Regions from separate parts of the Erythrobacter sp. F6033 genome, predicted to be linked through region 1. Evidence: predicted binding sites of a transcription regulator. Region 1 holds the regulator's gene; the other holds the start of a gene.
What was found. Region 1 encodes LexA, which represses DNA repair genes until DNA is damaged. Its sites were predicted from a motif close to GTTCCNCNCTTGTTCT; they were not measured.
Positions count from the first base shown of each region.

Region 1 (10,510 bases):
TCCTGACAATCTATGATATGGCCAAGGCTTTAGATAAGGGGATAGTGATCAGCGAGATAAGGCTGCTTGAAAAGCGCGGTGGCAAATCAGGTAACTGGAAGGCAGCGACCTAGTGCCGTCAATGCTGACACTCGAAGAGGCCCAGGCGAAGCTACTCGCTCTTGCGTCAGACATTCCGCCCGTTGAGATCCAAACCCATCTCGCGCAGGGTCATCATGTCAGCGAGGATGTCACAGCCGTCCGAACTCAACCAGCGGCTGATCTGTCAGCGATGGATGGATACGCAATCTGTGGGAACGGGCCATGGGATCTCGTGGGAGAAAGCCGCGCAGGCGCTCCCTTAAAAGGGCATCTGATTGATGGGCAGTGCGCCCGCATATCAACCGGCGCCCATCTCCCTGACGGTTCTGACCGCATTCTGATCCAAGAGAATGCTGTTGTCGACGGTCAGACAGTGAGCCTGCGCAAAGGCGAAGTCGTGCCGGAATCGGCGCAACACATCAGGCGCGCAGGTTTCGATTTTCATGAGGGCGACACTTTATTGCATCGCGGGACACTGATAGGACCTGCACAGATTGCCCTCGCGCTCTCTGGCGGCCTCTCTTCTCTGCCAGTGCTTCCCGCGCCGAGAATTGCTGTGCTTGACAGCGGAGACGAGCTTGTTCGTTTGCCCGCGACACTGGCGGCTCATCAAATTCCCGCGAGCAATGGCGCTATGCTTCGCGCAATGATTTCCCCGATTGCCGGCACGATCGATTTGCTCGGCCCGGTGGCGGACAATTTGGACGCATTGGCCGATGCCCTTTCAAAAACCAATGATTGCGACGTGCTTGTCACCTCCGGCGGCGCTTCAGTTGGCGATCATGATTTGATCCAGCAAGCGCTGATCAATTGGGGGGCAGAGATCGAGTTTTGGAAAGTCGCAATCAAACCGGGTAAACCGCTGATGATTGCAACCCGCCAGTCTGAGCAACGAAAGCAGGTGATATTGGGGCTACCAGGCAATCCCGTCTCCAGCTTCGTCACCTGTTACCTATTTGCATTGCCCCTGATCAGGGCAATGATGGGTTTTCAAACCCCTTTCCCAGGCCTGACCCAAATTCCAACAAAGCAAGACCTTCCCCCTGGCGGGCACCGAAGAGAATTTCTCAGAGCCGTATCAGATGGACAATCGGTTTGGCTCACAGATTCGCAAGATTCGAGCGCTCTTCAATCACTGGCGAAAGCGAATTGCCTCATCGATAGACCTTCTGGATGTGCTGCTTCACAAGCCGGAGCCGAAGTTGGCGTCTTTTGGCTCGAAAATGGCGGTAAACCGAGGTCTTGAGAGACTGGATCAGGTTGACAGGCCCTCTAAGGTTGCCTATTCGTTCCACATTCGTTCACCTTATTGGCGGACGGCCAGTATTCATAACGCACCTCTCTGTGGTGCCTCTTTGGGTGCGCATATGTGGCACTAGAAAGCGTGTATGCGCTTTTGCGAATGGTGCGTCTTAGGGAGCAAACTCCATGCTGACGGCAAAGCAGCACGAATTAATCCGGTTTATCCAACAACGGCTTGACGAATCCGGCATTTCACCAAGCTTCGAAGAAATGAAAGAGGCGCTCGACCTTAAGAGTAAGTCGGGTGTTCATAGATTGATCTCAGCTCTTGAAGAACGCGGTTTTATTCGGCGTCTTCCCAATCGCGCTCGCGCGCTTGAAGTCATCAAGATGCCAGAGGACGCGACCCCGACGCCGCGTAGCTCTTTAGCCGCCAATGACACTATCGTAGCGGGCAATGCTGCGATGAGGGCTGCCCCGGAACCCGCGAATGATGTGATTGAGATTCCACTTCATGGGCGGATTGCGGCTGGTGCACCGATTGAGGCTCTCGAAGGTCAAAACTCACTCCCAGTCCCAGCTGCTCTGCTTGGTCCGGGCGAGCATTACGCTCTTGAGGTGTCTGGTGACTCGATGGTCGAGGCTGGCATTTTCGATGGTGACTTTGCGCTTGTGCGCCGCACCGACAGCGCGCGGGACGGTGAGATTGTCGTTGCGCTAGTGCGCGGTGAAGAGGCGACTTTGAAGTATCTTCACAAAGAAGGTGCTAGCGTCAGATTGGATCCAGCAAACGCTGCCTATGACCCTCAAGTCTACGGCTCAAACGAGGTGCAGGTTCAGGGCAAATTGGCTGGCCTGCTCCGTCGGTATCATTGATTATGTGAGCGCGGGGCGGTGTCAGTCACCCTCCCCGCGCCACCACCCGTGTTCGCCTTGTCGCGATGCAACGCTGTCTATCCGTCCGTTCACTAGGATGAGCGATAGACCGCCGGTTTCCTCCAGCATTCTCCTGTCAGCCTTCAACCAGCGCGGTGAGCAGGACATAGGAAGATAGCGGTCTGCCACGACGATATCTGATCGTTCGCAGGCCGCAGCAAGGGCACGTTCTTCAACAAGGTCCCTGTTGCGCGCCAGCATAAGCACCCACGTTCTTCCTCCTCTTTCGATCTCTAAGACACAGAATTCATATGAGCAGCGTGCCCCAGGCCAGTCGGCGATTGGGACCGGATCGCTGGTGATACTCGCCAATTCAAGCAAATTGTCTCGGGAATAGGATGACCGACTGTCACGAAGTGACAGCAACCTGCGTCCTCCATTTGGATCCTCAACGGTTATTCCAACATGCTTACCTTCGCGGCCGATCAGCACATCCGGAATGGGGGTGCGAATTAGCATGGCCGCAGCCAACGAGACGGGCAAAATTCCGAGTAATCGAGCCGAACCGTTCCAAAGCGCCAACCACAAAGAGCCGACAACGAATAGCGCAATCGTGCCGTACCCCATTTGCGGCATCAATTTCACTGCACCTGGCTGGGATGAAGTGAAGTGGGCAATCGCCAACAGCGCATCAAGTGACTGTTGAACCAGCCACCAAACCGGTTTGCCAAGCCCGATCAAATCGAGAAATAAGCCAATTGCAATCAGGGGCATCGAAATGAATGTGACCATTGGGATCGCAACGACATTTGCAAACGCCCCGTACACACCGGCTCTGTGAAAGTGGAACAGCACAATCGGCATGAGCGCGATTTCTATGACCATGCCGGTCACAAACAGCATCATGATTTGTCGCCCGCTCCGCCGCCACCACGGTTCCTCTCTCGGAGCTAGAAAGCGTTTCGCAGGTGATGAGGAATGCAAAGCCACAATTGCGATCACGGCGGAAAAGCTCATCTGAAAACTTGGTCCGACAATGCTCTCTGGCCATAGCAACAAAACAAATACCGCAGCGGCCGCCACCATTCTTAATGAAAGCGCATCGCGACCCATCGCGAGAGCAATCAACACCAGCATTGCCGCAGCGCAGCTCCTAACCGTTGGAACTTCAGCACCAGTAAGCAACGTATAGCCGATGCCGGAAAGCGCCCCCACACTGGCGGCGATAATCGGCAGCCGAATTCTAAGCGCAATTGGCGGAAACAATGCGAACAATTTGAGCGCAAGAAAATATGCGCCGGCGATCACCGCGCTCACATGCAATCCACTTATAGACAGAAGATGCGTGAGGCCTGCGTCGCGCATTGCCTCCTCATCGGCTTCAGCAATGGCGCCGCGATCTCCACTTGCAAATGCCGCGGCAATTGTGCCCGCAGAACCGTCCACTCTCTCGCGGACACGTGACGACAGCATCCTTTGAATGGCTGGAATTCGCCCTGTTTTCGACGCGCTTTCAATGATTTCAATTGGCCCGATGACGCTTCCAGTTGCAGCAAGACCTTTAAACCACGCCGCGCGTGCAAAGTCATAAGACCCTGGAAGCATTGGGCTAGCCGGAGGCATCAACCGTACACGGGCCTTGATGACTGCCCCTTCAACTAAAGGTATTCCCGTCTCCTCGGCCCCGGTCAGCGTTTCCGTTGGAACATTGATCCGAATCTTGCGAGCAACGCCCGCTTCGGGGTCTCTGATTGCCAGCGTTAGACGAGTGCGCTCCTGCGCTGGCTGATCCTCCCGTTCGAGAACATAGCCCTGGATCCGTTCAACGGCCCGACGCTCGTATGGCTCGGCGCCAACCAATTCGGACCTTACCCAGATCGTGCTGAGGCCCGCTGCAAATACCAAACTAACAGCAATCATGGCCGACCGCAGATGTCCGCGCGTATCGTCGCCTCTCCAAGCAGCCAAGCCCGCTAGTGAAATGAGAATGCAAACGCCGATTGTGGCGGTCCATTGCCACGGATTTTTAAGGGCGAACCACGTCAAAATCCCGCCACCAAACGCCACTGCAAGCCATGGCGCACGATCAAAGCCTGATCTGCTAAGAAAATTTTCTGCCGCGTCCCCTGCTCTGAGCAGGAATCCAGGCTTCAATAGACTGGACAGGCCCGCGCCCCTTTGCCAAGGGCGCTGCAGTGCAACATCATCGGCAATGTCGGTTTCGGAAACCTCGTTGCCCAATGGTACTATTGGCGGCTCACGCATGGTGCCCCCCTGAACACAGGGATGAATTGAAAAGGAATTCAAGCGACATGGCAAGTGAAAGCAGCAATGTTTCCAGTAAAGTGGTTACGCGATTTGCTCCGTCTCCTACAGGTTTTCTTCATATCGGAGGGGCACGTACTGCGCTTTTCAATTGGCTTTACGCACGGCACCACGGTGGCAAAGCGCTGCTTCGGATCGAAGATACTGACAAGAAGAGGTCCACTCAGGAGGCGATTGACGCAATTCTTGATGGACTGGAATGGCTTGGCCTCGACTATGACGAGGCACCAACGTTTCAATCTGCCCAAGCTGATCGGCATGTCGAAGTTGCTCAGAAGCTTCTCGATGCAGGTCACGCATATCGATGTTTCGCGACGCCCGAAGAACTTGAGCAAATGCGCGCAGAGCAGAGAGCGAACAAGCAGCCGATGCGTTATGATGGACGCTGGCGCGATCGCGATCCTTCAGAGGCTCCGGAAGGCGCGCCTTTCACAGTCCGCTTGAAAACCCCGCAATCGGGCGAAACGACCATTGTGGACGAAGTCCAAGGCACAGTTTCAGTAAAGAATGACGAGTTAGATGATTATATCATCCTACGCGCGGATGGATCGCCGACCTATATGCTCGCCGTTGTGGTGGACGATCATGATATGGGCGTGACCCACGTCATTCGCGGCGACGATCATCTCAACAACGCCTTCAGGCAGCTACCAATCTATCGGGCGATGGAAGAGATCGAAGGCGGTTGGCCAGATCCCAGCTACGCCCACATCCCCCTTATTCATGGCTCAGACGGCGCGAAGCTCTCAAAACGCCATGGGGCGCTGGGTGTAGAGGCGTATCGCGACGAAATGGGCGTCCTGCCGGATGCGCTCTTCAATTATCTCCTCCGCCTTGGTTGGGGCTATGGCGATCGGGAAGAAATCACCCGCAGCGAAGCAATCGAACTGTTCGATCTTTCCGGCGTCGGCAAAAGCCCATCTCGTTTCGACACGAAGAAGCTCGAAAACCTCAACGGTCACTACATCCGAGAGGCAGATGATGAATTGCTGGCTGGCCTTGCAGTGGAGCACATTGTGGGGGAAGCCGATACTGCGTTGCTTGCCAAAGCGATGCCGGTTCTGAAAACCCGTGCGAAGAGCATTCACGAAGTCGCTGAAGGTGCGGGCTTTCTTTTTGCCACGCGGCCTCTCGAAATGACGGAAAAAGCGGCAAAATTGCTGGATGATGATGGTCGAGCGCGATTGTCATCCATTTCGGACGCTCTGAAACGCGAAAATGACTGGACAATCGAAGCTCTCGAAGCCACTACCAAATCGCTTGCAGAGGAACTGGAATTGGGCCTTGGTAAGTTGGCGCAGCCAATGCGAGCTGCCCTCACTGGGACGACAACCTCGCCCGGAATTTTCGATGTTCTGGTCCTTTTGGGACGGGAAGAAGCCCTTGCCCGGCTCGACGCACAAGCTGCGTGAGCGCACGGCGAGGCACAGGAATTAAAGCAGGAGACACATCTTGGCAGATCAAAACGCCAAACTCGAAGTAGGCGGTGAAGCATTTGAATTCCCCGTTCTTCAGGGAAGCACCGGCCCGGATGTGGTCGATATCCGTAAACTTTATGGCCAGACTGGCAAATTCACGTTTGATCCTGGCTATAAGTCGACGGCCAGCTGCGAGAGCGCGCTGACTTATATCGATGGGCAAGAAGGTATTCTGCTACACCGCGGTTATCCGATTGGCCAACTCGCCGAGCATTCCAGCTTTATGGAAACGTCCTACCTACTCCTGAACGGTGAATTGCCAACCAGCGAAGAACTGGATGATTTCACATACACGATCACGCGGCACACAATGCTGCATGACCAAATGCGCCAGTTTTATCAGGGTTTCCGCCGCGACGCGCACCCTATGGCCATCATGTGCGGCGTTGTTGGAGCGCTATCGGCTTTCTACCACGACAGCACCGACATCTCCGATCCCGAGCATCGCAAGATTAGCTCGCATCGTTTGATCGCGAAAATGCCTACGATTGCTGCGAGTGCGTATAAGTACTCCATCGGTCAACCGATGATGCAGCCGGACAACTCGCTCAGCTACACTGGCAACTTCCTGCGTATGACTTTCGGCGTTCCAGCAGAGGAATACGAAGTCATTCCGGCAGTTGAGAAGGCGATGGACCGGATTTTCATCCTTCATGCCGATCACGAGCAGAACGCTTCAACATCCACCGTTCGCCTTGCTGGCTCATCCGGAGCAAACCCGTTTGCCTGCATTTCAGCTGGTATTGCGTGTTTGTGGGGCCCCGCGCATGGCGGCGCCAACGAAGCCGCGCTCAACATGCTGCGCGAGATTGGCACGCCTGATCGTATCCCGCACTATATCGAGCGGGCCAAGGACAAGAACGATCCGTTCCGCCTGATGGGCTTCGGTCACCGTGTTTACAAAAACTACGATCCGCGTGCGACTGTAATGCAGAAGACTGTGCGTGAGGTTTTTGAGGCTCTCAACGTCACAGACCCAGTGTTCGAAACCGCACTTGCTCTGGAAGAAATGGCTCTAAACGATCCGTATTTCCAAGAGAAAAAGCTATTCCCGAACGTGGATTTCTATTCTGGCGTAATTCTGTCAGCGATTGGCTTCCCTACCACGATGTTCACGGCACTCTTTGCGCTCGCTCGGACAGTGGGCTGGGTCGCGCAGTGGAACGAGATGATCTCGGATCCAGCTCAGGTTATCGGTCGCCCTCGTCAGCTCTACACCGGGCCAACGCAGCGCGATTACGTGCCTCTTAGCAACCGCTAAGCTAGGATTTACTTTAGGGCGGTGCTCGACCGGCTTGCATTGCAGGTCGTCGGGGCCGCCCTAACTGTATCTAGACCGCTATCATTTCGGCATGTGAGTGGTTTGAACTATTCGGCAGCCGAAAGCGTGAGTGTAAATTCCGCGCCAGGCGCGTCACTATTCGCCGATGCCGGAGCGAACGTCAGATCACCATCCATCGCCAAAGCCAATTTGCGCGAAATATAAAGTCCGAGCCCAGAGCCCGCACTTGGCCCGCCACTACTTTCTCGACCAAGTCGTTCAAATTTGTCGAAGATCTTGTCCGCTTGGTCCTCCCGAATGCCTGCCCCTTCGTCTGAAACAGATACCGAAACCACGCCGGCATAGTTTTCAGCAGTGGCAATTGTGACGGTGCTTCCCTCCGGGGAGTAGGCAATCGCATTGCCAACAAGATTGATGAGTATCTGCAAGACTCTTCGAAACTCGGCCTTGGCGATCACGTTTTCGGATTCGTCGAGAATATCAATTGCAATGGAGCGGTTTTGAGCTCGAACCCCCAGGATCCCTGCGGCACGCTTTGCTGCATCAACTAAATCGACCTTTTCGCCGATTGTTGAGAAACTTGGAGCCTCGACAACCTCAAGGTCAGTTAGATCATCAAGCATAGCGGAAAGATGCTGCCCGGCTGCCGCTATGTTCCCTGCATATTCGCTATATTCTGCCTTGAGTGGACCCGCCAATTTGGCTCGGATGGTTTCAGCATTGGCGATAATGCGAGCAATTGGCTGACGAAGAACCGGTGTGAGCGCGCTTCCGATCAATCGCGTCTGGGGGCTGTATTGTGTCTCTTCTGCGCCCTTTGTATCGATAGTCGGTTGATCGGCCACAAGCAGCAGCTCAAATCCGCGCGGCGCATTGCCAGCGAAACCGATTGGCAAAAGACGCGCCCGCCACGAACGGTCAGAACCAGGTACATCGCACTGAACGCCGTCGAGCAGGCGCCAATGCAGCGGTTGTTGATGAGCAACCCCGCGAAGTTTCACATAATCCGTCCAGACCTTGCCGGGATCCGCTGATACGCCAGCAACGAACTCAGAAACGTCATGGGCCGCGGCATCAAGAAGTTGAACATGTTGCTCTTCGTCTAACCGGGCAATGACCTCTGCGGCCGCGCGGTCCACTGCATCCAGTTGCTCCGCCAACTCGCGATTGGAACGCGCTTTGGGCGGACGGCGCAACCAATTCTCAATCAAGAGCTCGCATCCGCCGCCAATTTCTTCGTCAATGGGATGTATGCGGACAAATCCGCTGACCTCTTCTGCGCCATCATATGCGCGAAACTCACGCGCAATCCTCAGGCCCATTTCACGGGACTGTTCCACAAGATTGAGCAATTCTGGAATTGCCAAGACACCGGGCAGGTCACCCCCGCAGTTTTCTTGCAGCTCCGCCAGAACATCATCCGCAGTAATCAACCGATCCTGCGCATCTGTGAGACCTCTAGCGATCAAGATTTTTTCCGGGTTCTCCATGGTGTTAGCCAAGTCGACCTTTGGTCTGAACCTGCTTGAGCAAAGCTGCTGCGCGGTCCTGAGCAAGGGTGGCGATATCACCCGGCAAGCGATCAACCGGCTCCAAAATCAGGAACTGTCGCTCAATCGAAGCGGCCGATGCCCCCGCAGCTCGCAAGCTCAAAACGAGCCGGGCGGTCTGTTGCTCGTGACAAGCAAGAATAGACAGTTCCCGCGGCTGTTTCGATAGCATTGAGAGCGCAGTAACAAATAGCCCTAGGCCCGCATGCTCAAGCTCAAGTGCGGCGATAGCCCCGCCCTTCATCGACGAAATCAGTCGCGCCAATAGCCCTACCCTTGTCGCGCCTTCATCGTACTGCGCTTTGAGCCGTTTCGATGCGTCAGCAACTTTTGGATCATTCTTGTGCTGCTTTTCCCACCGTTTCAGAACAGTCTGAAACAAATCAGCCGGCAGCTCTGACAGCGGTAGGTCCATCCGTCTCTGACTTTGGATAAAGCGAGATTGCGCGGCCAGAGCCGTCATAGCGAGTTCTGCCGTCTGCGGATTGTCAGACGCGATAAGTTCTTGAAGCAAAAGGCTTACGACGGGATCAATCGAAGCTCTATGCTCGAGCCGTTCTGTCAAATGGGCTTCCATGGCCAGCGCATAGCAATAGCTCAAAACAACGCTGTCGCCTGCCAATAGATCGGTAAGTTGATCAATTGCCTGACCGTTGTCTATCGGTTTGGCTGTTTCATTCATCGCCGCAATGAGCTGTGCCGAGAGAGATGTGAGTATGCCGCGAAGCCGAGCGACGATCGCGTCGCTTACCAGAGTTTGCCTAGAGCTCGCGAGCATGTGGGTAAGGACCGGTGGGACTCCTCGCAACGCACGATCAGCCAGAGCGAGCTCATCCGCGAGGATCATCTCGACATCATCGCCCCTCTCGGGTTTGCCAGATTGGGAATTATTCCCTGTAGTCACCGTTTTGGCCATTGCGCGGCTATTTCCAACGCTCCTAAAGATCGATCAATCGCTGGCTTTGGTTACCCGCCACAAGGATTGGACAAGCGCCAATAGGCCTAGCAGCGCCAAACCTTCGCTCAACACGCCATAAGCGGCACAAATTGCTAGGGTCGCAAGGTGCAACGTACGGTCGTTCCAAAATGGGGCGACGCGGGGCGATGCATTGCGCTCCGCAAGCCAAAACAGCCCGACTGTGAATATCGGCAGAGATGCAAGAGCAATAGGGTCGAATTTGAGAGCGAGAACAAGAGATATGATTGCAAGAGAGTCCAGCAAGATGCGGAAATATCTATGAAAGACGTCAGCTTGCCCTTCACCCCATATGGCGCTTTTGGTCAGGCTTGCGTTAATATAAAAGCACCCGAACAATGCGGCCAAGCTCGCCACACTTAATCCAATAGCGGCATAACCCAACGCGACAATGGCAATGGCGGCTATTGCAAGAATTCCTGCAATTACCGCGCTAGCTGGAGCGACATTCAGGTAGCCTTGCTTCGCAGCCATCCCGACCAACTTCGAAGCAATAGCTGGAAAGGGAGCGGTCCATCTTGGCGCAGGCAGGGCACGATCCAACAAACTCTTCTCGCGCAACGAGATACTGGCGGCATCGCTAGCAAGAAGCCAATCCGCTTCCGGTTCAACATCAAGATGCAATGGGATCATTCCCGTCCGCGATTGCAATGCGAGCCTTAGAGACAAGGAAAACACATCTCCGTCCGATGGAAGGTCT
Region 1 is NZ_JALKAZ010000001.1:1,362,892-1,373,401, reverse strand. It holds gene moaC (cyclic pyranopterin monophosphate synthase MoaC) at 1-113, shown strand, start outside; gene MWU39_RS06455 (molybdopterin molybdotransferase MoeA) at 122-1,327, shown strand; gene lexA (transcriptional repressor LexA) at 1,510-2,199, shown strand; gene MWU39_RS06445 (ComEC/Rec2 family competence protein) at 2,221-4,464, opposite strand; gene gltX (glutamate--tRNA ligase) at 4,512-5,936, shown strand; gene MWU39_RS06435 (citrate synthase) at 5,977-7,263, shown strand; gene MWU39_RS06430 (HAMP domain-containing sensor histidine kinase) at 7,371-8,786, opposite strand; gene MWU39_RS06425 (hypothetical protein) at 8,779-9,750, opposite strand; gene MWU39_RS06420 (hypothetical protein) at 9,784-10,510, opposite strand, start outside.

Region 2 (10,510 bases), 220 kb from region 1:
GTTGAGGGTGAAGACGTCCAATGCTCATCCAAACTGGTTTGCCCCTATCATGCGTGGACATATCAGCTTGATGGTAGCCTGCTCGGTCTGCCCCGCCCTGAAACCTTCCCCGATCTCGATAAGAGCCAATACAGCCTCAAAGAACTCCCTTCATGCGAAGCTGGCGGGTTGATCTGGTTTGCACCGGTTGAGGGCGCCAATTTTTCGGATGCCGAAACATTGGGCGAAGACTTCGCCGCGTTCGGTCTCGATCAGAGCTTCCTCTTCCGCCGCAAAACCCACACAGTGAACGGCAATTGGAAGCTCGTCATGGATGCTTTCCTAGAAAGCTATCATGTGACCCGCCTGCACGCGGATACGATTGGTCCGTTCTTTACAGACGGGGTGACCGCCGGGGACGAAATCGGACCGCATATGCGCTCTGCAGTCGGACGGTTGGAAGATATGGACGCCACAGACTTCGCCGATATGGCGGCCATGCGACGCGTGGTGACTTTTGCCTATCAATTGCTGCCCGCCACCATTGTGATTCCCAGCCCCGATTACATCAACGTCATGACGCTGATGCCGAAAGCGCACAATCTGACGCTGGTTGAGGACTTTATGCTGATCCCGGAAGCTCCCGCGACAGACAAAGCGCGCGATCACTGGGAGCGCAGCTGGGCGCTGCTCGACGGGGGCGTGTTTGCCTCCGAGGATTTCCGTGCGGCGGAACTCGGCCAGCAGGGTCTGGAAACAGGCGCGGTGAGCGAAATTACGCTCGGCACGCTGGAAGGCGGCATCGCGCGGTTTGACGCAATCGTGCAGGAATTCTTGCGAGCGCGCGGTTGAACGCCTAGGCGGCGGCCTATGCCAACGAACCCCAAGAAATCCGATGACCGTCCCGAGGGCGACCGCATTGCCAAATTGCTGGCCCGTGCAGGTGTCGCCAGCCGGCGCGAAATTGAACGCATGATCGCCGACAAGCGGATCACGCTCAATGGAAAGCCGGTTGAAACGCCAGCGACGTTCCTCACCAGCCTGCGCGGCGTCAGCGTCGACGGCAAGCCTGTGGCTGGGCCAGAGCCGACTGCGCTGTTTGCCTTCAACAAACCCACCGGCCTGATCACTGCCGAGCGGGACATGGCAGGCCGCGCAACCATTTATGACGCGCTCGCTAATGCGCTGCCCAAAGACGCCCCGCGCGTCATGCCAGTCGGAAGGCTCGATCTGAATACAGAGGGGCTGCTGCTGTTGACCAATGACGGTGGTTTGAAACGCCAGATGGAGCTCCCCTCGACCGGTATACCTCGAACTTACCGAGCCCGAGCATTCGGCGAAATATCGCAGGAAGAACTCGAGGGTCTGATCGAAGGGATCGAGATCGACGGGGTGCGTTATGGTTCGATCGACGCAAACATCGAACGTGGTAGCGGCAAAAGCTCGGGCACTCGTAACCAATGGATTGAAATGACTATCACCGAGGGCAAGAACCGCGAAGTGCGGCGCGTGCTTGAACATCTCGGGCTGAAAGTCAGCAGGCTTATCAGAACGGCCTATGGTCCCTTTATGCTCGGCGATCTGCCGCGCGGTCAGGTCACGCGAATCCGTAAAGGCGATCTCGATCGGTTTGTAAGCGCAATGAAACGGGGCAACGTGCAATGAGAGTGATTGCCGGCGAATGGCGCGGGCGCAAGCTAGCTGCGCCAAAGGGCGACGCCACTCGGCCAACGTCCGACCGAACGCGCGAAACGCTGTTTTCGATGCTGACAAGCCGCCTCGGCAGTTTTGACGAGCTGCGCATCGCTGATTTGTTCGCGGGATCGGGTGCGCTCGGCATCGAAGCCTTGTCACGCGGCGCGGCGCATTGCCTGTTCGTGGAACAAGACCGCGCGGCGGTGGATGTCATCCGCGCGAATATCACATCGCTCGATGCAAGAGCGCGCGCCACGGTCGAAACAATGTCGGTGATGCATCTGCGTCCGGCGCGCGAGCCTTATGACCTTATCCTGCTTGATCCGCCGTATCACACCGGAGCAGGCGCAGTGGCGCTTGACCGGTTGAAACGGCACGACTGGATCGGTCCTGCGACATGGATGGCAGTTGAAACCGCCTTCAATGAAGACGTCAAAGTCGATGGTCTCACAATCGAAACAGAACGCCGGATCGGCAAAGGCAAACTGACCTTGTTGAGGCAGTAACCAGGAGAGTGCTGCCTTCACCGATCCGGACGTCCGTTGGCGGCCTTAGCTAGGTCCACCTTCCTCAGCCGAGCGTTCCTCAATCATTTGCCAAGCAGAATCGCGTTCTGGTCCTGTCATCGCAGTCAAAGCGATCTTGTCTTGGTCAGACAGTTTCCAGAATAACCCTTGCTGGGCCGGAGACAGCGTCCAGTAATAGGACTTCGTTTCAACTGGCCACGCATCGTAAGCGAACTTTTGATCAGGTGCCCAGCTGTCATATTCAGCGCGCTGTTCCGCAGTCAGATCACCCGGTGCGGATGAGTCCGGCGCAACTTCATCGATAGGCGCTGTGTCTGTGTCCTGCGCAGCTGCTGGGGCGGCAAGAACCACCCCGAAAGTGGCCAGCGCAACGCCGGTAAGGTAAATGTGTGATACTCGCATGGGATACTCCTTAAGGTTGGTCCCAAGCGCTAACGAACGCGACCCGAATGCTCGGATGCCTGACGAGATGTTCCCCTCTGTTCAGGCACCCTTGATATGCACGTCCGTGGCCTCTTTACCTAGAGCGCGGCGCGACGCGCATCCTGCCCTGCGCACATCCCAGCGAGACGCGTGGCCAAAACGGGTCAGAGTGAAATTGACGGCAAATCGGGAGCGGGCATAGGCAAAATTGCGCCCCTTGCCGCCGCCTCAATCGTTCTCTACCTGTTCACGTCTGTTTTATGTCTGACATTGCCCCCTCCCCGCCGCGCGATAATGCCCCTGTCCCTGCCTATGCGCAGATGCTGAACCCGCCTCAGCGCGATGCTGTGCTTACGACGGAGGGGCCGGTTCTGATGCTGGCGGGTGCTGGCACTGGTAAGACAGCGGCGCTGACCGCCCGCCTTGCGCATCTGGTCGCCACGCGACGCGCATGGCCCAGCCAGATCCTGTGCGTGACCTTCACCAATAAAGCGGCGCGTGAAATGCGCGAAAGGGTTGCAGGCCATCTGGGTGTCGATTCGGAAGGCATTCCTTGGCTTGGCACGTTTCATTCGATCTGTGCAAAGATGCTGCGCCGCCACTCTGAGCTGGTAGGGCTGCAAAGCAACTACACCATTATCGACACCGATGATCAGCTGCGCCTGCTCAAACAGTTGATTGTCGAGGCAGGTGAAGACGAAAAACGCTGGCCACCGCGCCAGCTCGCCGGATTGATCGATCGCTGGAAAAACCGTGGGTTGAACCCCAGTGATCTTGATGCAGGTGAGAACGAAGCTTTCGCCAATGGCCGGGGCCGCGAATTTTACCAACTTTATCAAGACCGCCTGAAAGCTCTGAACGCCTGCGACTTTGGCGATCTGATGCTGCATATGCTCAACATCTTCCGGGGGCACACAGATGTGCTGGAAGATTATCAGCGCCGCTACAAATACATCTTGGTCGACGAATATCAGGATACAAACGCGGTCCAATATCTCTGGCTGCGGCTGCTCGCCCAGAACCACAAGAACATCTGCGTGGTCGGTGATGATGATCAGTCGATCTATTCGTGGCGCGGCGCGGAAGTCGCCAATATCCTGCGGTTTGAAAAGGATTTCCCCGGCGCGCATGTCGTGCGGCTGGAACAGAATTATCGCTCAACCCCGCAAATTCTGGGCGCAGCATCGGGCCTGATCCGCGCCAATTCAGAGCGGCACGAAAAGACGCTTTGGACAGAGGCAAATGGCGGCGACAAGGTCAAAGTCATCGGTGTGTGGGACGGCCCCGAAGAGGCACGACGTGTTGGCGAAGATATCGAACGGTTGGAAGCAGAAGGCGCAAGCCTTGATAGCGTCGCCATTCTGGTACGGGCGCAATATCAAACCCGCGAATTTGAAGACCGCTTTATCCAGATTGGCGTGAATTACCGGATCATCGGAGGTTTCCGCTTCTATGAACGCGCTGAAATCCGCGACGCACTCGCCTATCTGCGTGTGATCGCGCAGCCGCAAGACGATCTCGCGTTCGAACGTATCTATAATCAGCCCAAGCGCGGACTTGGTGCGAAGACGCTTGAGAAGATGCATCAGCACGCGCGGCGCACCAATATGCCGCTGGCCGCAGCTTCGCTGGAACTGGCCGACAGTGACGAGCTGCCGAAGCGGGCTGCGAACACAATCGGCGGGTTGATGCGGCAATTCCTCGCATGGCGTGAAGCAGCCGAGACGATGACACCGTCTGACTTGCTGCGGCTGGTGCTGGATGAAACCGGTTACAACGACATGCTGGCGAATGATCGTACGCCTCAGAGCGCACAGCGTGCGGAAAACCTCTCCGAGCTTGCCCGCGCGATGGAGGAATACGAAACGCTCGGTGACTTCCTCGAGCATGTCAGTCTGGTCATGGACAATGATCGCGGCGCGGATGAGGAAACCGTCACGATCATGACGATCCACGCGGCCAAGGGTCTGGAATTCGACAATGTGTTCTGCGTCGGCTGGGAAGAAGGCGTTTTCCCGTCTCAGCGAGCCATCGACGAAGGCGGGCTCGCTAGTCTCGAAGAGGAACGCCGCCTTGCCTATGTCGCGATAACGCGGGCCAAGCGGCGCTGCACGATCCTGCACACGGCGAACCGGCGCATTTATGGCCAGTGGACCAGTTCGATCCCCTCGCGCTTTATCGAAGAACTGCCGGAAGAGTTCATCGATCAGGAAACAACGATGACGGGCGGCAAAAGCCTTTGGCAAGCAAACTGGAGCGAAAGCGATGATCCTTTCGCCCATGTCGCACGTGACCGGCCCGAGCGCGCGCAAACGCGCGGCCCCGGTTGGCAGCGGGCAATCTCAAGCGGATACGAAACCAAGCAAGCCAATGTGCGCGAACCGGGACGCTCCGCCGCGAGCTTTGCTGCCAAACCGCGCAGCGACATCGCGATTGGCGCGATGGTGCACCACGACAAATTCGGCACCGGCTGCGTCACCGATCAGGAAGGCAACAAGCTGGAGATCGAGTTTGAAGATCACGGCACAAAACGCGTGATCGACAGCTTTGTGAAGGTTGTAAGTTGAACGAAAAAACTCCTCACTGGAGCGAGGTAGATCATGAAGCTCTCGAGGATACGCACCGTTTAGCGATAGCTGACTGCGTAATGAGTTGGGCCAAATGTGAGAGCAACTTGCGAGCGCTACTAACCGCTTTGGAAGGCCGAAGCTTAGTTCAGGGCGCGAAAGATTATGATCGATTAAACCCAAATGACGTTTGGAAGAAAATCAAGAAACTAATGCGGAGAGATGGCGCATCCGATCACGTCTTAGAAGCCATTCAAAAACACCGCGATTTATGCCGAAGCCACTATGAAACCCGGCGCGTCATCGTGCATGCTGGTTGTGTCGGGCTTTGGAAACGCGACCGTTCTTTCTTGGCTTTCTCTGCCTTCGAGCAGTTTGATAGCAATCAAATGACTTTGTACTGGGTGCCTCTCTCTGATCTGAAAAATTCAGCAGACTATGCTCAATCGGCGCAAAAGCTTGCTCTGAATTTGCTGCAAAAACTGGGGCACTAGCCACCTAGGCCACGCAGTTTAAGTGTCGTCCCAAAACGCGGTTTCCTACACGCAATTCGCGCTCTAAGCCACTGATTGTTCTTTGAAATTGTCAGTGTCAGCGGTCTATTTGATCGCACAGAACCACGCAGCGCCTGTTGGACACTTGTCATGTGTGTCCAACACGCCGAAATCACATAGATTTCATAGATATAGCGTGGATTCTGGTGGTTGACAGATTCCGAATCTGTCAACCGGTTCCTACAAGACCAAGGTTAGGGAATCAGCCCTTGAACCCGACGTCCAGAAAGCCCGGTTTCGGACCGTTCCATTCGCCTGGTGCCACAGGTTCATCATCCTGATCGCGCCGCCGGCCTCTGCCTTTTGGCTTAGCCTCGCGTGCGGGTTTGTCATCTGAACGTTCTTTGCGTGGGCTGCGTTCGCGCTTCGGTTTCTCAGGCGCCGTATCCTCGGGCTTATCATGCGTCTCGTCCGCTTTCTTGCTGCGGCGACGCGGCTTCTTCTCTTCCGCAGGCTTGTCATCGTCTTGCGGCTTTGACGATCCATCTTTCAATTCAACGCGGACATCGTCTTTGCCGAATACGGGGATAACGTTCTTCGTCAGCTTCTCGACATTGTCGATTGCTTCAGCGTCCGCTTTCGTAACGAAAGTGAAGGCGCGTCCTTTTGCCCCTGCCCGGCCCGTGCGGCCAATGCGGTGAACGTAGTCATCCGGGTGCCACGGCGTGTCGAAGTTGAAAACGTGACTCACGCCTTTGATGTCGAGCCCGCGAGCCGCCACATCAGAAGCGACCAGAATGTTGATGTCGCCCGACTTGAACCGCTCCAGCTCTTTTTGACGCGTCGACTGGTCAATATCGCCGTGGATCTCGCCAGACTTGAAGCCGTTGCGCTGTAGAGCCTTATTCAACTCCCGCACGGTGGTTTTCTTGTTGGAGAAAACAATCGCCGTCTCGACATGATCATTGTTGAGCAGCCACTCCAGTGTATCGCGCTTTTTGCGCTGCTCCACGTTGATCTTGAACGCGGTGATATCCTTGTTCGTGGTCGCAGCCCGCGCGGTTTCGATCCGCTTGGGATTGCTCATGAATTTCTTCGCAAGCTTCTCAATCGGCGCAGGCATCGTAGCCGAGAAGAGCATGGTTTGGCGGGTATCAGGAAGCTTGTCGCAGATGAATTCGATATCCGGGATAAAGCCCATGTCGAGCATGCGGTCAGCTTCGTCGATCACGAGGAGCTCGCAGCCATTGAGCAGGATCTTGCCCCGCTCAAACAGGTCCATCAAACGACCCGGCGTTGCGATCAGAACGTCCACGCCTTCGTTCAACGTTTTGAGCTGATCGCCCATTTGCACACCGCCGATAAGCAGCGCCATTTTGAGATCGTGGTTCTTACCGTACTTCTCGAAATTCTCGGCAACCTGCGCAGCGAGTTCGCGCGTTGGCTCAAGGATAAGCGAGCGAGGCATCAAAGCGCGGCGGCGGCCAGAGGCCATCACGTCGATCATCGGCAGCACAAAGCTGGCGGTTTTGCCGGTGCCCGTCTGCGCAATACCGATCAGATCCCGCATCATCAGGATGGTAGGAATGGCTTCTGCTTGGATGGCAGTAGGCTCAGAATAGCCAGCGTCATCGACGGCTTTGAGCAATTCAGGCGAAAGGCCGAGATCGGCGAATGTCATGCGTTTGATAATGTCCGGATAATGCGGCGTGATAGCCGTCAACTTAAAGTGCGCAGCTGGATGATGCGTTTCATCACCGCCGGGCGCGCACGGCATCTGCGTAAAATTGCATCAAAAGTCAAGAAATGGGCAGTTTGGCGAATGCGTGCCGCTTCGCTCAAGCTACTCGGTAACAGCCACCAGCTGCCGCATGCGCTCTACTTCGCACTTCGCGCCGCTGCGCGATTGCAACTTGTCGCGATCAATACAGAGCTTTCCATCATCGTTCTTTTCGACATAGAAACCTGAGTAGAAATCGCGCGCACGGCATGCTTTTTCGAGGTTTGCGGAAACAATCCTCGCATCGCGCATGAAGAACAGCAGCCTGTTTCCGCTGCCCGTCTGAACACCGGCAATGCCTCCTACGGGCACGCATTTGTCCATTTTGCGCTCTTCGAAGCGGGTGTTGATTCCATTGCGGGGCAATTGGGCAACAAGATTGTTTTGGGCATTCCGCCGAGCAGGTGCGATCCGAAGGATTACCCTGCGTTCAATTCGAACCTGCCGAACAACCTGTCCACCGCGAAATGCATCAAGAGGGGCAACGCTCGTCCGTTGAGCCGGATAAGGTTGAGAAACCAAGACACCCTTCGGCAACGGTTTTTGATCGTTGGCGCCTGCAGCTTCGATCGGTGGATCGCCTGCGTTCACCAGAGCCGAGCCAGCCGAGAGCTCACTGTTCTGCCCGAGAAAGGGCAAAAGCAGCGCGAGCGGCGTTGCAAGAGCAAACAGGCTAGGCATTAGCGGGAACGGTCTCCATAATTCGATTCAGTAACAGCCCTTGGACCGTTACCAGAAGTGGCGCATTAGCCGACGCGATTGAACGTTCGCTTAACTGGGACAAATGACAGCCCAAGCATCTAGCCATGTTGGGCGAGTATGTGACATAGACGCAACAATTATGCCCTCCATTCCATCATCATCCGTCTTTCTTTCAGATGCCGCGAGCTTGCTCGGGCCCAAAGGCTTCACGACCGACAATGACGCACTTATCCCGTCGCTTACCGATTGGCGTGGGCGGTATTCGGGGCTCGCACTTGGAATGGCATCCCCTGCATCCACCGAGCAAGTGTCACAGCTCGTCAAACTCTGCGCAAAGCATTCAATCCCCATCGTACCGCAGGGGGGCAACAGCGGGATGGCTGGCGGAGCAACCCCGGACAAAAGCGGCAAGGCTGTCATTTTGTCACTACGAAGAATGGATGCAATTCGCACCTTCGATGCCGATGCAGGTCAATGTGTTTGCGAAGCTGGGGTCATCCTTCAAACCCTGCACGAAGTCGCAGAGGCAAGCGGATTGCGCTTCCCTCTAACCCTGGGTGGAAAAGGGTCTGCCACAATAGGCGGGCTGGTTTCGACAAATGCCGGCGGCACGCAGGTTTTGCGCCACGGAACAATGCGTGCCCAAGTGCTTGGGATCGAATGTGTTTTGGCAGATGGAAGCATTTTCAATGGTCTGACGGCCCTGAAGAAAGACAATCGCGGGTTTGATCTCAAACAATTACTGATCGGGTCAGAGGGTACTCTCGGAATTATAACTGCCGCGAACCTCAGATTGCTTCCATCAGTCAGTGCACGCGCGACTGCATGGGTTGGCTTGCCAAGCATCGTCGGCGCGCGGACACTTTTGAGGTTTGTCGATCGATCCATGGGCGATACTTTAGAAGGGTTCGAAGTGATCCCCGACCATTGTCTAAGCAGTGTTGTCGACCATCTACCAAGCGCGCGCGCCCCTCTGTCCGATCGGCATGCGTGGAATGTGCTGATCGAATGTGTATCGGGCGATGGAGATAGCGCGTCGCTTCAGGACCGCCTTCAGAATGTCCTCGCCAAAGCCATGGAAGATCAGCTTTTGAGCGATGCCGTAATTGCCGCCAACGAATCTCAGTCGGAAGCGTTCTGGACGCTGCGCGATTCCATTTCAGCCGCTGAGCGAGCGCTTGGTCCTGCGATGCAACATGACATTTCAGTTCCAGTCGAGAAAATGCCAGAATTCATTGAAGCGGCGATTCCTCAGATCGAACGCACTTTTCCGGGCACACGTGGCATCGCGTTCGGGCACTTGGGGGATGGTAATGTGCATTTTCACGTCCTCGCTCCGACAGGTTCGGTCGCGGGAGAATGGGAGGAGAATGAAGGCAAAAACGTCAGCGCGCGCGTTTACGATCTCGTCACTGCGTGGGGCGGCTCTATCAGTGCAGAGCATGGGATAGGCCAGATGAAAGTTGATGAGCTTGATCGACTTGGCGACCCTGTTGCACTTTCGCTTATGCGCAGCGTGAAGCATGCTCTTGACCCTCAGGGATTGCTAAACCCCGGCAAGCTTTTACCGCCTCTCCCCATCACGAAGGGCGATTGAACGCGGACCGCTTGCGCGTTGAGCACTTACCGCCTAAAGCGCCCTGCGAACGGCTCCGTTGACCTGTTAACGGCCGAGACAATAGACAACATTCAGATAATTTCCGGAGACATTCCATGGCCAGCGCGCCGCAGCCACAACTTCCGCTGTTTTACAAAGATCTGCTTCCGCTCAACAGCCGCGAGCACGGTGACTGGAAAGTCAGCCCGTTCGATAATGCAGATTTCCTTGCAGAGACTCATGCGATTCCGCTCACAGTTGACGAATTTGTCGACGCGCAGCGCGATTACCCAATTGTCTTCACAGCCGGTGATAACCCGCTGCCAATCGCATTGATGGGCCTGAACGAAGGCGTGAACACCTTTATCGGCGACGACGGAAAGCTTGTTGCAGACGTGTACGTCCCAGCATATGTTCGCCGCTATCCCTTCATCCTCGCAAAGTTGCAGCAAGACAGCGACGACATGTCGCTTTGCTTTGACCCAAGCACCGGCGTCATTGGCGCGACCAAGGAAGGTCAGCCGCTCTTTGATGGTGAAAGCCCGACTGAGTACACGACCAATGTTCTTGAGTTCTGCAAGAACTTCGAAGAATCGGGTCAACGTACCAAAGCGTTTCTCGAAGAACTCAAAAAGCTCGATATCCTGATGGATGGTGAAATTGCGATCACACGCAGCGATACGCCAGATACTCCATTCGTTTATCGTGGCTTCCGCATGGTTGATGAGAAGAAACTGCGCGAACTT
Region 2 is NZ_JALKAZ010000001.1:1,138,027-1,148,536, reverse strand. It holds gene MWU39_RS05390 (aromatic ring-hydroxylating dioxygenase subunit alpha) at 1-831, shown strand, start outside; gene MWU39_RS05385 (pseudouridine synthase) at 850-1,644, shown strand; gene rsmD (16S rRNA (guanine(966)-N(2))-methyltransferase RsmD) at 1,641-2,180, shown strand; gene MWU39_RS05375 (hypothetical protein) at 2,226-2,603, opposite strand; gene MWU39_RS05370 (UvrD-helicase domain-containing protein) at 2,885-5,191, shown strand; gene MWU39_RS05365 (hypothetical protein) at 5,188-5,685, shown strand; gene MWU39_RS05360 (DEAD/DEAH box helicase) at 5,948-7,366, opposite strand; gene MWU39_RS05355 (hypothetical protein) at 7,529-8,146, opposite strand; gene MWU39_RS05350 (FAD-binding oxidoreductase) at 8,307-9,764, shown strand; gene MWU39_RS05345 (SapC family protein) at 9,881-10,510, shown strand, end outside.
Region 2: a site for LexA is predicted at 2,859-2,874, ahead of MWU39_RS05370 (UvrD-helicase domain-containing protein). Genes of this name have one in related genera too.